3 linked regions of the Prochlorococcus marinus str. MIT 9312 genome follow. The main gene of each other region encodes a partner of the protein of the gene in region 2 in a complex. Links are inferred from orthologs where the notes say so. Each region holds a gene or a part of one and is shown on either strand. Other genes may lie near its edges.

Region 1 (3,150 bases), 120 kb from region 2 along the record:
CTTTTCTCCCACGTTTCTCCCCCATCATTTGATTCCATAATAAGTCTATTAGAACCTACTAAAAATCCATTATTATTATCTATAAAATCAACATCTAGGGCATTTGCCTGATCCTGAAACTGAATTGTTTTCCAAGGGCTACTATCACTCATCTTCACTCCTGTAGATGAACAACTACTTAAAACGAAGCAAAGAAGTATAGATAAGAGAAGATTGGGAAAACTGGTAATAATTTTTTTCATTTATCTATATTAATGCAAAGAGTACAAAGAAAGGAAACATGCTGCGGCAAAAGCCAAACCTCCAAAAATTAATATATTTTTTTGGCCAGAAGGCAAGCTATTGAAACCAAATCCGTAAGTTAAATTTTCTTCAAAACCACTAGCCTTAGATTTAGGTCCTATATCTTTATAAAAATTCTTACCAGCTCTGCAAACGGGGCAAACGAATGTATTACCATCTAACTCTAAAAAGGGCGTATTTTTGGGTATATTTAATTTTTTATTACCTTCAGAGGGATCATAAATGTATCCACAACTTCTACATTCGAATCTATTTTGTTCTAAATTAATGTAAGGTTGTTCAATATTTACTCCTGAGGAGTTTGCAGAAAGTTTTTCTTTCTCAAAATTTTCAACTATTTTGTTTTCCTCAGAGGCTGGTTGAATGTTTTCACTCACGGTTTATTATTGTTCTTTAAGAACTTTAAAAGATTTTGCTTAATTAAGCGACTTTTATTCAAAATTAATTTTTAAGATGTTTTTATTAACTGGCTATGAATATTTTTTAGGTTTCCTATTAATAGCAGCTGCTGTCCCAATATTAGCTTTAGTTACTAATCTCATTGTTGCCCCTAAAGGAAGAACTGGGGAAAGAAAACTAACATATGAATCCGGAATGGAGCCTATAGGAGGAGCATGGATTCAATTTAATATTCGTTATTACATGTTCGCCTTAGTTTTCGTTATATTTGATGTAGAGACAGTATTCCTCTATCCTTGGGCTGTTGCCTTTAATAGATTAGGCTTATTAGCATTTATTGAGGCACTGATTTTCATTGCAATACTCGTTATCGCTTTGGCTTACGCATGGAGAAAAGGTGCTTTAGAATGGAGTTAAAAAATTGAACCCACAATTATCCCCAAAAGCTATAAGGGAAATCAGAGAAGGAACTTGCAATCCCCTTGGTGCACCACAAGTAACTACAGATTTAAGTGAAAATATAATCCTAACAAGCTTAGATGATCTTCATAATTGGGCTAGATTAAGTAGTCTTTGGCCTCTTCTATACGGAACAGCTTGTTGTTTTATTGAATTTGCTGCACTAATTGGTTCTAGATTTGATTTTGACAGGTTTGGATTAGTACCGAGAAGCTCTCCAAGACAAGCAGATCTATTAATAGTCGCAGGGACAGTAACGATGAAAATGGCTCCAGCCCTAGTAAGACTTTATGAGCAGATGCCTGAGCCAAAATATGTTATTGCAATGGGTGCTTGTACAATCACAGGTGGAATGTTTAGCGCAGATTCTACTACTGCTGTCAGAGGCGTTGATAAATTAATACCAGTCGATTTATATCTTCCAGGATGTCCACCAAGACCAGAAGCAATTTTTGATGCTGTAATAAAATTAAGAAAAAAAGTAGGTAATGAATCAATTTTAGAGCGGGAAAAAACAGAGCAAACCCACAGGTACATAACATATAAACACGAAATGAATCTTGTTTTCTCTCAAAATACTGGTGAATATTTAAACAAAACTTCAACGAATGTTTTTCCTTCCTCCAAAAAAGAAAAAATAACTGAATTACCTGAAAACAGGGAACAAACCGAAATTATTAATAGTGAAGAAGAGTAATGGAAAAAGACGGTTTAGCTAAATCCACAGATACTTCAATAGAAAAAGAAGGATTCATGAGTCAAAATTTATCTAAAGTTGGCATTCCAAACCAACCGTTAGATTATGATCATGCGGGAATAGAAAACATTTCTGTTGAACCTAGCAAATTATATGAAGCTGTATCTGCTTTAACAAACTACGGTTTTAACTATCTCCAATGTCAAGGTGGCTATGATGAGGGGCCTGGTAAAAATCTTGTTAGTTTCTATCATTTCATTACTGTTGATGATCTACATAAAATCGAAAAGATTCAAGAAGTTAGATTAAAAGTCTTCTTAAAAAGAGATTCGGATTTATCAATTCCCAGTTTGTATAAAATTTTTAAAGGAAGTGATTGGCAAGAAAGAGAAACATATGACATGTTTGGAATAAATTTTATAGATCATCCAAATCCCAAAAGACTCCTAATGCCTGAAGACTGGAGAGGATGGCCATTGAGAAAAGACTATATTCAACCAGACTTCTATGAACTTCAAGATGCTTATTAGTTTAATTTCTTTAATTTGCGGTACATGAAAATAACCGCTCTTGCTAGTCTCCTAGGATCATGTCTAAGAGTGGGAGTGATTCTTCTTGAATACAATGGTGCCTGCAAAACATAATAACCCTCAGATAATAATTTTTCTTTATTACATTGGACAGGTTCTGCTCCCCTACTTGCGTAATAGTCTACTAGAGGAGACTTTTCAAATAGAGCCTGAGATAGAATCGCATTAAAAATTCTAGTATTAACTCCAAAATTTGATAATTGTTTTTCTATTGATTTGATATGTTGATAAACATTAAGTCCATCTGTTTCGCCAGGCTGAGTCATCAAATTACTTATATAAATTTTGGGAGCATTATTTTGCAATAAAGCATCTACTATCTCGGGTACCAATAAGTTTGGCAATAAGGAAGTGTATAGACTACCAGGGCCAAGAACAATTAAGTCAGCTTCTTTTATAGATTCCAGAGCACTTGGGAGAGCAGAAGGATTTTCTGGCAAGTATCCAATCTTTGAAATTAATTTTTTAGATTTACTGATATTGCTTTCACCAAAAATTTTTTGACCATCCTCTAATTCAGCCCATAACATTACATCAATATTTGTAGCAGGTAAAACTTGACCTTGTACAGCTAAAACCTTACTAGAGGCTTGTACTGCTTTTTCTAAACTACCTGTAATTGTTGTTAAAGCTGACAAAAATAGATTCCCAAAACTATGACCCTCTAGGCCACTACCTCCTGAAAATCTATATTGAAATAAT
Region 2 (3,120 bases):
TATTGGCTTTTTTGTCAGGTTTTTTAATCTTTGATCATTCTTAAAAGAACTTTTAACTAACCTATCCTCTAGGGAATGAAAACTAATAATAGAAATAATTCCGCCTGGCAATAGCCAATCAGGGACAATTTGCAAAAATTTTTCTAATACTTCAATTTCTTTATTAACGGCAATTCTTAGTGCTTGGAATGTTCTAGTTGCTGGGTGTATTTTTTTATATCTTTGTTTTGGTGGGAAGCAGCCTGCAATAGAATAAGCTAACTCTTTTGTCCCAGAATATTTCCCATTTACCTTTAAATCCATTTTTATTTTCCTAGCAATCTTTCTTGATAATCTCTCATCTCCATATTTATAAATTAAGTTAGCTAGATCTTTTTCTTGTAAAGTCTCAATTAATTTCTCTGCATCAACCTCAAGAAAAGGATTCATGCGCATATCAAGTGGACCATCTTTTTGGAAACTAAATCCTCTTTTAGGGTCATCAATTTGGTTACTATTTACTCCAAGATCTGCAATTACAAAAGAAACTTTTTCTTTTGGTTCAAAATCCGCAAAATTTGCAGCCCTTATGTCAATCCTATTTTTAAATTCATCAAGCTTTTTTGATGCTGATTTTCTTGCGAATGGATCTTGATCAAGTCCAATTATATGTAAATCCGAATATTTTCTCAGTAAATGATAAGAGTGCCCGCCTCCGCCTAAAGTTGCGTCTATTCCTTTAAGTTGGTTGTTATGTATTAATGGGTAATGCTCTAATGAGGCTAAAATTTCATCTGTCATCACTGATTTATGATTGAAAAAAGATGAATCAGATAGGTCAGTTTGCATAACTTTCGACTAAGATTTATTTAGAAGTTAAATTTCGAATGGCCCAGCTAGAGACTAGAACAGAACCAATGGTGGTCAATTTTGGCCCTCACCATCCCTCAATGCATGGGGTTTTAAGGTTAGTTGTAACTCTTGATGGTGAGAATGTCATTGATTGTGAGCCGGTAATTGGATATTTGCATAGAGGAATGGAAAAGATAGCTGAAAATAGGACAAATGTTATGTATGTCCCTTATGTAAGCAGAATGGATTATGCCGCAGGAATGTTTTATGAAGCTATTGTAGTAAATGCTCCTGAAAGATTAGCTAATATTCCAGTTCCTAAAAGAGCTAGTTATATCAGAGTTCTTATGTTGGAACTTAATCGTATTGCTAATCATCTTTTATGGCTTGGTCCCTTTTTAGCAGACGTAGGAGCTCAAACTCCATTTTTCTATATCTTTAGAGAAAGAGAAATGATTTATGATCTTTGGGAAGCTGCTACTGGACAAAGGCTCATAAATAATAATTTCTTTAGGATAGGTGGTGTAGCATGTGATCTTCCATACGGATGGTTAGAAAAATGTATAGACTTTTGCGATTGGTTCGGTCCTAAGATAGATGAATACGAAAAATTAATCACAAATAATCCAATCTTTAGAAAAAGAATTGAAGGTCTGGGAACAATAGAAAGAGATCAGGCAATTAATTGGTCTTTGTCTGGCCCAATGCTGAGAGCCTCTGGAGTTTCCTGGGATTTAAGGAAAGTAGATAGTTATGAATGTTATGATGATTTTGATTGGCAGATTGCTTCAGAAAAAGAAGGAGATTGTTATGCGAGATATCGAGTAAGAGTTGAAGAGATGAGACAATCATTAAGCATCATTCGCCAAGCTTGTAAAATGATTCCAGGAGGTCCAACAGAAAATTTAGAAGCTCAAAGAATGGCGACTGAAGATAAGAAGAGTGAAATATTTGGTATTGATTATCAATATGTAGCTAAGAAGGTTGCTCCAACTTTTAAAATTCCTAATGGAGAATTGTATACAAGATTAGAGTCTGGGAAAGGAGAAATAGGTGTATTTATTCAAGGAAATAATGAAGTTACCCCATGGAGATTTAAAATCAGAGCAGCTGATTTAAATAATCTGCAAATATTGCCTCATATTCTTAAAGGTGCCAAAATCGCCGATATTATGGCAATTCTTGGTTCCATAGATGTCATTATGGGATCCGTCGATAGATAAGTTTTTTAAATGAAACCCTCTGATTGGTTAATATTGCAGAAGAAAGTACGATTTGGTGATTGTGATTCTGCAGGTGTAATTCATTTTCATAACTTATTAAAATGGTCACACGAAGCTTGGGAAGAGAGTATTGAAATTTATGGGATTCCTTATCAAGATATTTTTCCAGATTTTTCTATACGTAAAAGTCAAATTATTTTTCCCATAGTAAATTGCGAAGCGAACTACCTTGCGCCCATTAAAATTGGAGATTTATTAAAAGTAAAAATTTACCCTCATAAAATTAATCCTCATTTGTTCCGAGTAAATAGCTTTTTTATGAAAAATGGAAATAAAGTAGCAGAAGGAAAAATAATACATTGTTCTTTAGATGTTGATTCAAGAAATAAAATAGAACTTCCCGATCAGCTAGAAAGATGGATAGAGGCTTCAAATATAAGTACAAATTTAAAAGAGTGCTAATTTTTATTTATTATTTTTTAAATTGATAGTTTATTTTTTCTGTACTTGTATTTTTGTTTTTAATAATCCACTTTTCTGGTTTTTCATGTTTAGGCCAACTTTGAGAAAAGTTTTTTAATAAATTTAATGAATTTTCAATATTTTTATGATTTGTAAGTTCTCTAAATTCAACAATTATACTAATTTTATTTCCCCATAATTTGTCGGGTACTTTTGAAATATTGAATTTATTAATTGGGATATTTTCTTTCATAATGAAATCATTTAATCGAGATTCAATTACTTCTGGGAAAACGATTTCTCCTCCTGAATTAAAAGCGTTATCAATTCTTCCAATAAACTTTAAATATAAAGAATTATTGATTTGATTAATTTCACCTAAATCACCAGTTTGCCACCACCCATTTTTATTTTTGAAATTTTCAGTTTTTGAAGATTCTATTATTTCGATTCCAATTCTGGCTGATTTTATCTCGATTAATCCTTGTTTGTTAATTCTTATTTTTGTATCAGGTAGTATTTCTCCAACGTTTTCAAAACCCATTAAGAATTCTTTTGGTTTTAAACTCGTAACCATTGCTGCTGTTTCAGTTGAGCCGTAACA
Region 3 (3,152 bases), 120 kb from region 2 along the record:
GACTAGCAAGAGCGGTTATTTTCATGTACCGCAAATTAAAGAAATTAAACTAATAAGCATCTTGAAGTTCATAGAAGTCTGGTTGAATATAGTCTTTTCTCAATGGCCATCCTCTCCAGTCTTCAGGCATTAGGAGTCTTTTGGGATTTGGATGATCTATAAAATTTATTCCAAACATGTCATATGTTTCTCTTTCTTGCCAATCACTTCCTTTAAAAATTTTATACAAACTGGGAATTGATAAATCCGAATCTCTTTTTAAGAAGACTTTTAATCTAACTTCTTGAATCTTTTCGATTTTATGTAGATCATCAACAGTAATGAAATGATAGAAACTAACAAGATTTTTACCAGGCCCCTCATCATAGCCACCTTGACATTGGAGATAGTTAAAACCGTAGTTTGTTAAAGCAGATACAGCTTCATATAATTTGCTAGGTTCAACAGAAATGTTTTCTATTCCCGCATGATCATAATCTAACGGTTGGTTTGGAATGCCAACTTTAGATAAATTTTGACTCATGAATCCTTCTTTTTCTATTGAAGTATCTGTGGATTTAGCTAAACCGTCTTTTTCCATTACTCTTCTTCACTATTAATAATTTCGGTTTGTTCCCTGTTTTCAGGTAATTCAGTTATTTTTTCTTTTTTGGAGGAAGGAAAAACATTCGTTGAAGTTTTGTTTAAATATTCACCAGTATTTTGAGAGAAAACAAGATTCATTTCGTGTTTATATGTTATGTACCTGTGGGTTTGCTCTGTTTTTTCCCGCTCTAAAATTGATTCATTACCTACTTTTTTTCTTAATTTTATTACAGCATCAAAAATTGCTTCTGGTCTTGGTGGACATCCTGGAAGATATAAATCGACTGGTATTAATTTATCAACGCCTCTGACAGCAGTAGTAGAATCTGCGCTAAACATTCCACCTGTGATTGTACAAGCACCCATTGCAATAACATATTTTGGCTCAGGCATCTGCTCATAAAGTCTTACTAGGGCTGGAGCCATTTTCATCGTTACTGTCCCTGCGACTATTAATAGATCTGCTTGTCTTGGAGAGCTTCTCGGTACTAATCCAAACCTGTCAAAATCAAATCTAGAACCAATTAGTGCAGCAAATTCAATAAAACAACAAGCTGTTCCGTATAGAAGAGGCCAAAGACTACTTAATCTAGCCCAATTATGAAGATCATCTAAGCTTGTTAGGATTATATTTTCACTTAAATCTGTAGTTACTTGTGGTGCACCAAGGGGATTGCAAGTTCCTTCTCTGATTTCCCTTATAGCTTTTGGGGATAATTGTGGGTTCAATTTTTTAACTCCATTCTAAAGCACCTTTTCTCCATGCGTAAGCCAAAGCGATAACGAGTATTGCAATGAAAATCAGTGCCTCAATAAATGCTAATAAGCCTAATCTATTAAAGGCAACAGCCCAAGGATAGAGGAATACTGTCTCTACATCAAATATAACGAAAACTAAGGCGAACATGTAATAACGAATATTAAATTGAATCCATGCTCCTCCTATAGGCTCCATTCCGGATTCATATGTTAGTTTTCTTTCCCCAGTTCTTCCTTTAGGGGCAACAATGAGATTAGTAACTAAAGCTAATATTGGGACAGCAGCTGCTATTAATAGGAAACCTAAAAAATATTCATAGCCAGTTAATAAAAACATCTTAAAAATTAATTTTGAATAAAAGTCGCTTAATTAAGCAAAATCTTTTAAAGTTCTTAAAGAACAATAATAAACCGTGAGTGAAAACATTCAACCAGCCTCTGAGGAAAACAAAATAGTTGAAAATTTTGAGAAAGAAAAACTTTCTGCAAACTCCTCAGGAGTAAATATTGAACAACCTTACATTAATTTAGAACAAAATAGATTCGAATGTAGAAGTTGTGGATACATTTATGATCCCTCTGAAGGTAATAAAAAATTAAATATACCCAAAAATACGCCCTTTTTAGAGTTAGATGGTAATACATTCGTTTGCCCCGTTTGCAGAGCTGGTAAGAATTTTTATAAAGATATAGGACCTAAATCTAAGGCTAGTGGTTTTGAAGAAAATTTAACTTACGGATTTGGTTTCAATAGCTTGCCTTCTGGCCAAAAAAATATATTAATTTTTGGAGGTTTGGCTTTTGCCGCAGCATGTTTCCTTTCTTTGTACTCTTTGCATTAATATAGATAAATGAAAAAAATTATTACCAGTTTTCCCAATCTTCTCTTATCTATACTTCTTTGCTTCGTTTTAAGTAGTTGTTCATCTACAGGAGTGAAGATGAGTGATAGTAGCCCTTGGAAAACAATTCAGTTTCAGGATCAGGCAAATGCCCTAGATGTTGATTTTATAGATAATAATAATGGATTTTTAGTAGGTTCTAATAGACTTATTATGGAATCAAATGATGGGGGAGAAACGTGGGAGAAAAGGAATTTAGATTTACCAAGTGAAGAGAACTTTCGTCTTATAGATATTGATTTTAAAGGTCAAGAGGGATGGTTGATAGGCCAGCCCTCATTGGTTATGCATACACTTGATGCGGGGAAAAATTGGACTCGTTTATCTCTAGGTAACAAATTGCCAGGCCAGCCATATCTAATAACGACTGTTGATGATGGGGTTGCGGAATTGGCTACCACTGCAGGTGCTATCTATCAAACATCAGATAGTGGTGAATCATGGAATGCAAAGGTTCTTGACGCATCTGGTTCAGGTGGTGTAAGAGATTTGAGAAGAACTGATAAAGGAGATTATGTCAGCGTAAGTAGTCTGGGTAATTTCTTTTCTACTTTGGAAAATGATAGTAATTCATGGATCGCTCATCAAAGAGCTAGTAGCAAAAGAGTTCAAAGTATTGGTTTTAATCCAGAAGGAAGTTTATGGATGCTTTCTAGAGGGGCAGAAATTAGATTTAATGAAGATACTAATGACCTAGAAAATTGGTCTAAGCCTATTATACCAATTCTTAATGGATACAATTATCTAGATATGGGATGGGATCCAAATGGTGATATATGGGCTGGCGGGGGTAATGGAACTTTAATAGTAAGTAAAGATCAAGGTAAAACTTGGAATAAATATCCTATTGCTGCTGAATTGCCAACAAACTACATTAAAATAGTTTTTCTTGATAAGGAGGCTTTA

The links.
Region 1: the proteins of PMT9312_RS00880 (region 2) and PMT9312_RS01495 are in contact, whole or in part, in a cryo-EM structure (PDB 6KHJ), measured with the Thermosynechococcus vestitus proteins. The link is inferred for Prochlorococcus marinus str. MIT 9312 from one-to-one orthologs. Residues at the interface, in WP_011057128.1 of Thermosynechococcus vestitus: Pro17, His18, His19, Pro20, Ser21, Met22, Val25, Arg27, Met29, Thr31, Ile38, Asp39, Cys40, Glu41, Pro42, Val43, Ile44, Gly45, Tyr46, Leu47, His48, Arg49, Gly50, Met51, Lys53, Ile54, Asn57, Arg58, Pro65, Tyr66; in WP_011056552.1 of Thermosynechococcus vestitus: Leu46, Met47, Tyr48, Thr50, Ala51, Cys52, Phe54, Ile55, Glu56, Ala58, Ala59, Ile61, Gly62, Ser63, Arg64, Phe65, Asn76, Pro78, Thr89, Thr91, Lys93, Met94, Ala97, Leu101, Met123, Phe124, Ser126, Asp127, Ser128, Tyr129.
Region 3: the proteins of PMT9312_RS00880 (region 2) and PMT9312_RS01500 are in contact, whole or in part, in a cryo-EM structure (PDB 6ZJN), measured with the Thermus thermophilus proteins. The link is inferred for Prochlorococcus marinus str. MIT 9312 from one-to-one orthologs. Residues at the interface, in WP_223903221.1 of Thermus thermophilus: Met26, Thr27, Asn29, Gly31, Pro32, His34; in WP_096411116.1 of Thermus thermophilus: Glu45, Ser46, Asn48, Pro50, Ala51, Gly52, Glu53.

What each region holds. Positions count from the first base shown.
Region 1 is NC_007577.1:282,198-285,347, reverse strand. The notes cover bases 1-2,990. They hold PMT9312_RS01495 (NADH dehydrogenase subunit K), read left to right. Parts: upstream 1-1,123; coding sequence 1,124-1,858; downstream 1,859-2,990. Other genes in these bases: PMT9312_RS01485 (gluconeogenesis factor YvcK family protein), read right to left, coding at 2,385-2,990; PMT9312_RS01490 (NAD(P)H-quinone oxidoreductase subunit J), read left to right, coding at 1,858-2,388; PMT9312_RS01500 (NAD(P)H-quinone oxidoreductase subunit 3), read left to right, coding at 757-1,119; PMT9312_RS01505 (rubredoxin), read right to left, coding at 252-680; PMT9312_RS01510 (photosynthesis system II assembly factor Ycf48), read right to left, coding at 1-242. Outside these bases: more of PMT9312_RS01485, read right to left, coding at 2,991-3,150. UniProt on the Escherichia coli protein: NDH-1 shuttles electrons from NADH, via FMN and iron-sulfur (Fe-S) centers, to quinones in the respiratory chain. The immediate electron acceptor for the enzyme in this species is ubiquinone.
Region 2 is NC_007577.1:165,686-168,805, forward strand. Bases 1-2,960 are described here. They hold PMT9312_RS00880 (NAD(P)H-quinone oxidoreductase subunit H), read left to right. Parts: upstream 1-866; coding sequence 867-2,054; downstream 2,055-2,960. Other genes in these bases: rsmH (16S rRNA (cytosine(1402)-N(4))-methyltransferase RsmH), read right to left, coding at 1-828; PMT9312_RS00885 (acyl-CoA thioesterase), read left to right, coding at 2,064-2,516; PMT9312_RS00890 (AMP-binding protein), read right to left, coding at 2,527-2,960. Also shown: more of PMT9312_RS00890, read right to left, coding at 2,961-3,120.
Region 3 is NC_007577.1:282,911-286,062, forward strand. The notes cover bases 1-2,992. They hold PMT9312_RS01500 (NAD(P)H-quinone oxidoreductase subunit 3), read right to left. Parts: upstream 1,682-2,992; coding sequence 1,319-1,681; downstream 1-1,318. Other genes in these bases: PMT9312_RS01485 (gluconeogenesis factor YvcK family protein), read left to right, coding at 1-53; PMT9312_RS01490 (NAD(P)H-quinone oxidoreductase subunit J), read right to left, coding at 50-580; PMT9312_RS01495 (NADH dehydrogenase subunit K), read right to left, coding at 580-1,314; PMT9312_RS01505 (rubredoxin), read left to right, coding at 1,758-2,186; PMT9312_RS01510 (photosynthesis system II assembly factor Ycf48), read left to right, coding at 2,196-2,992. Also shown: more of PMT9312_RS01510, read left to right, coding at 2,993-3,152. UniProt on the Escherichia coli protein: NDH-1 shuttles electrons from NADH, via FMN and iron-sulfur (Fe-S) centers, to quinones in the respiratory chain. The immediate electron acceptor for the enzyme in this species is believed to be ubiquinone.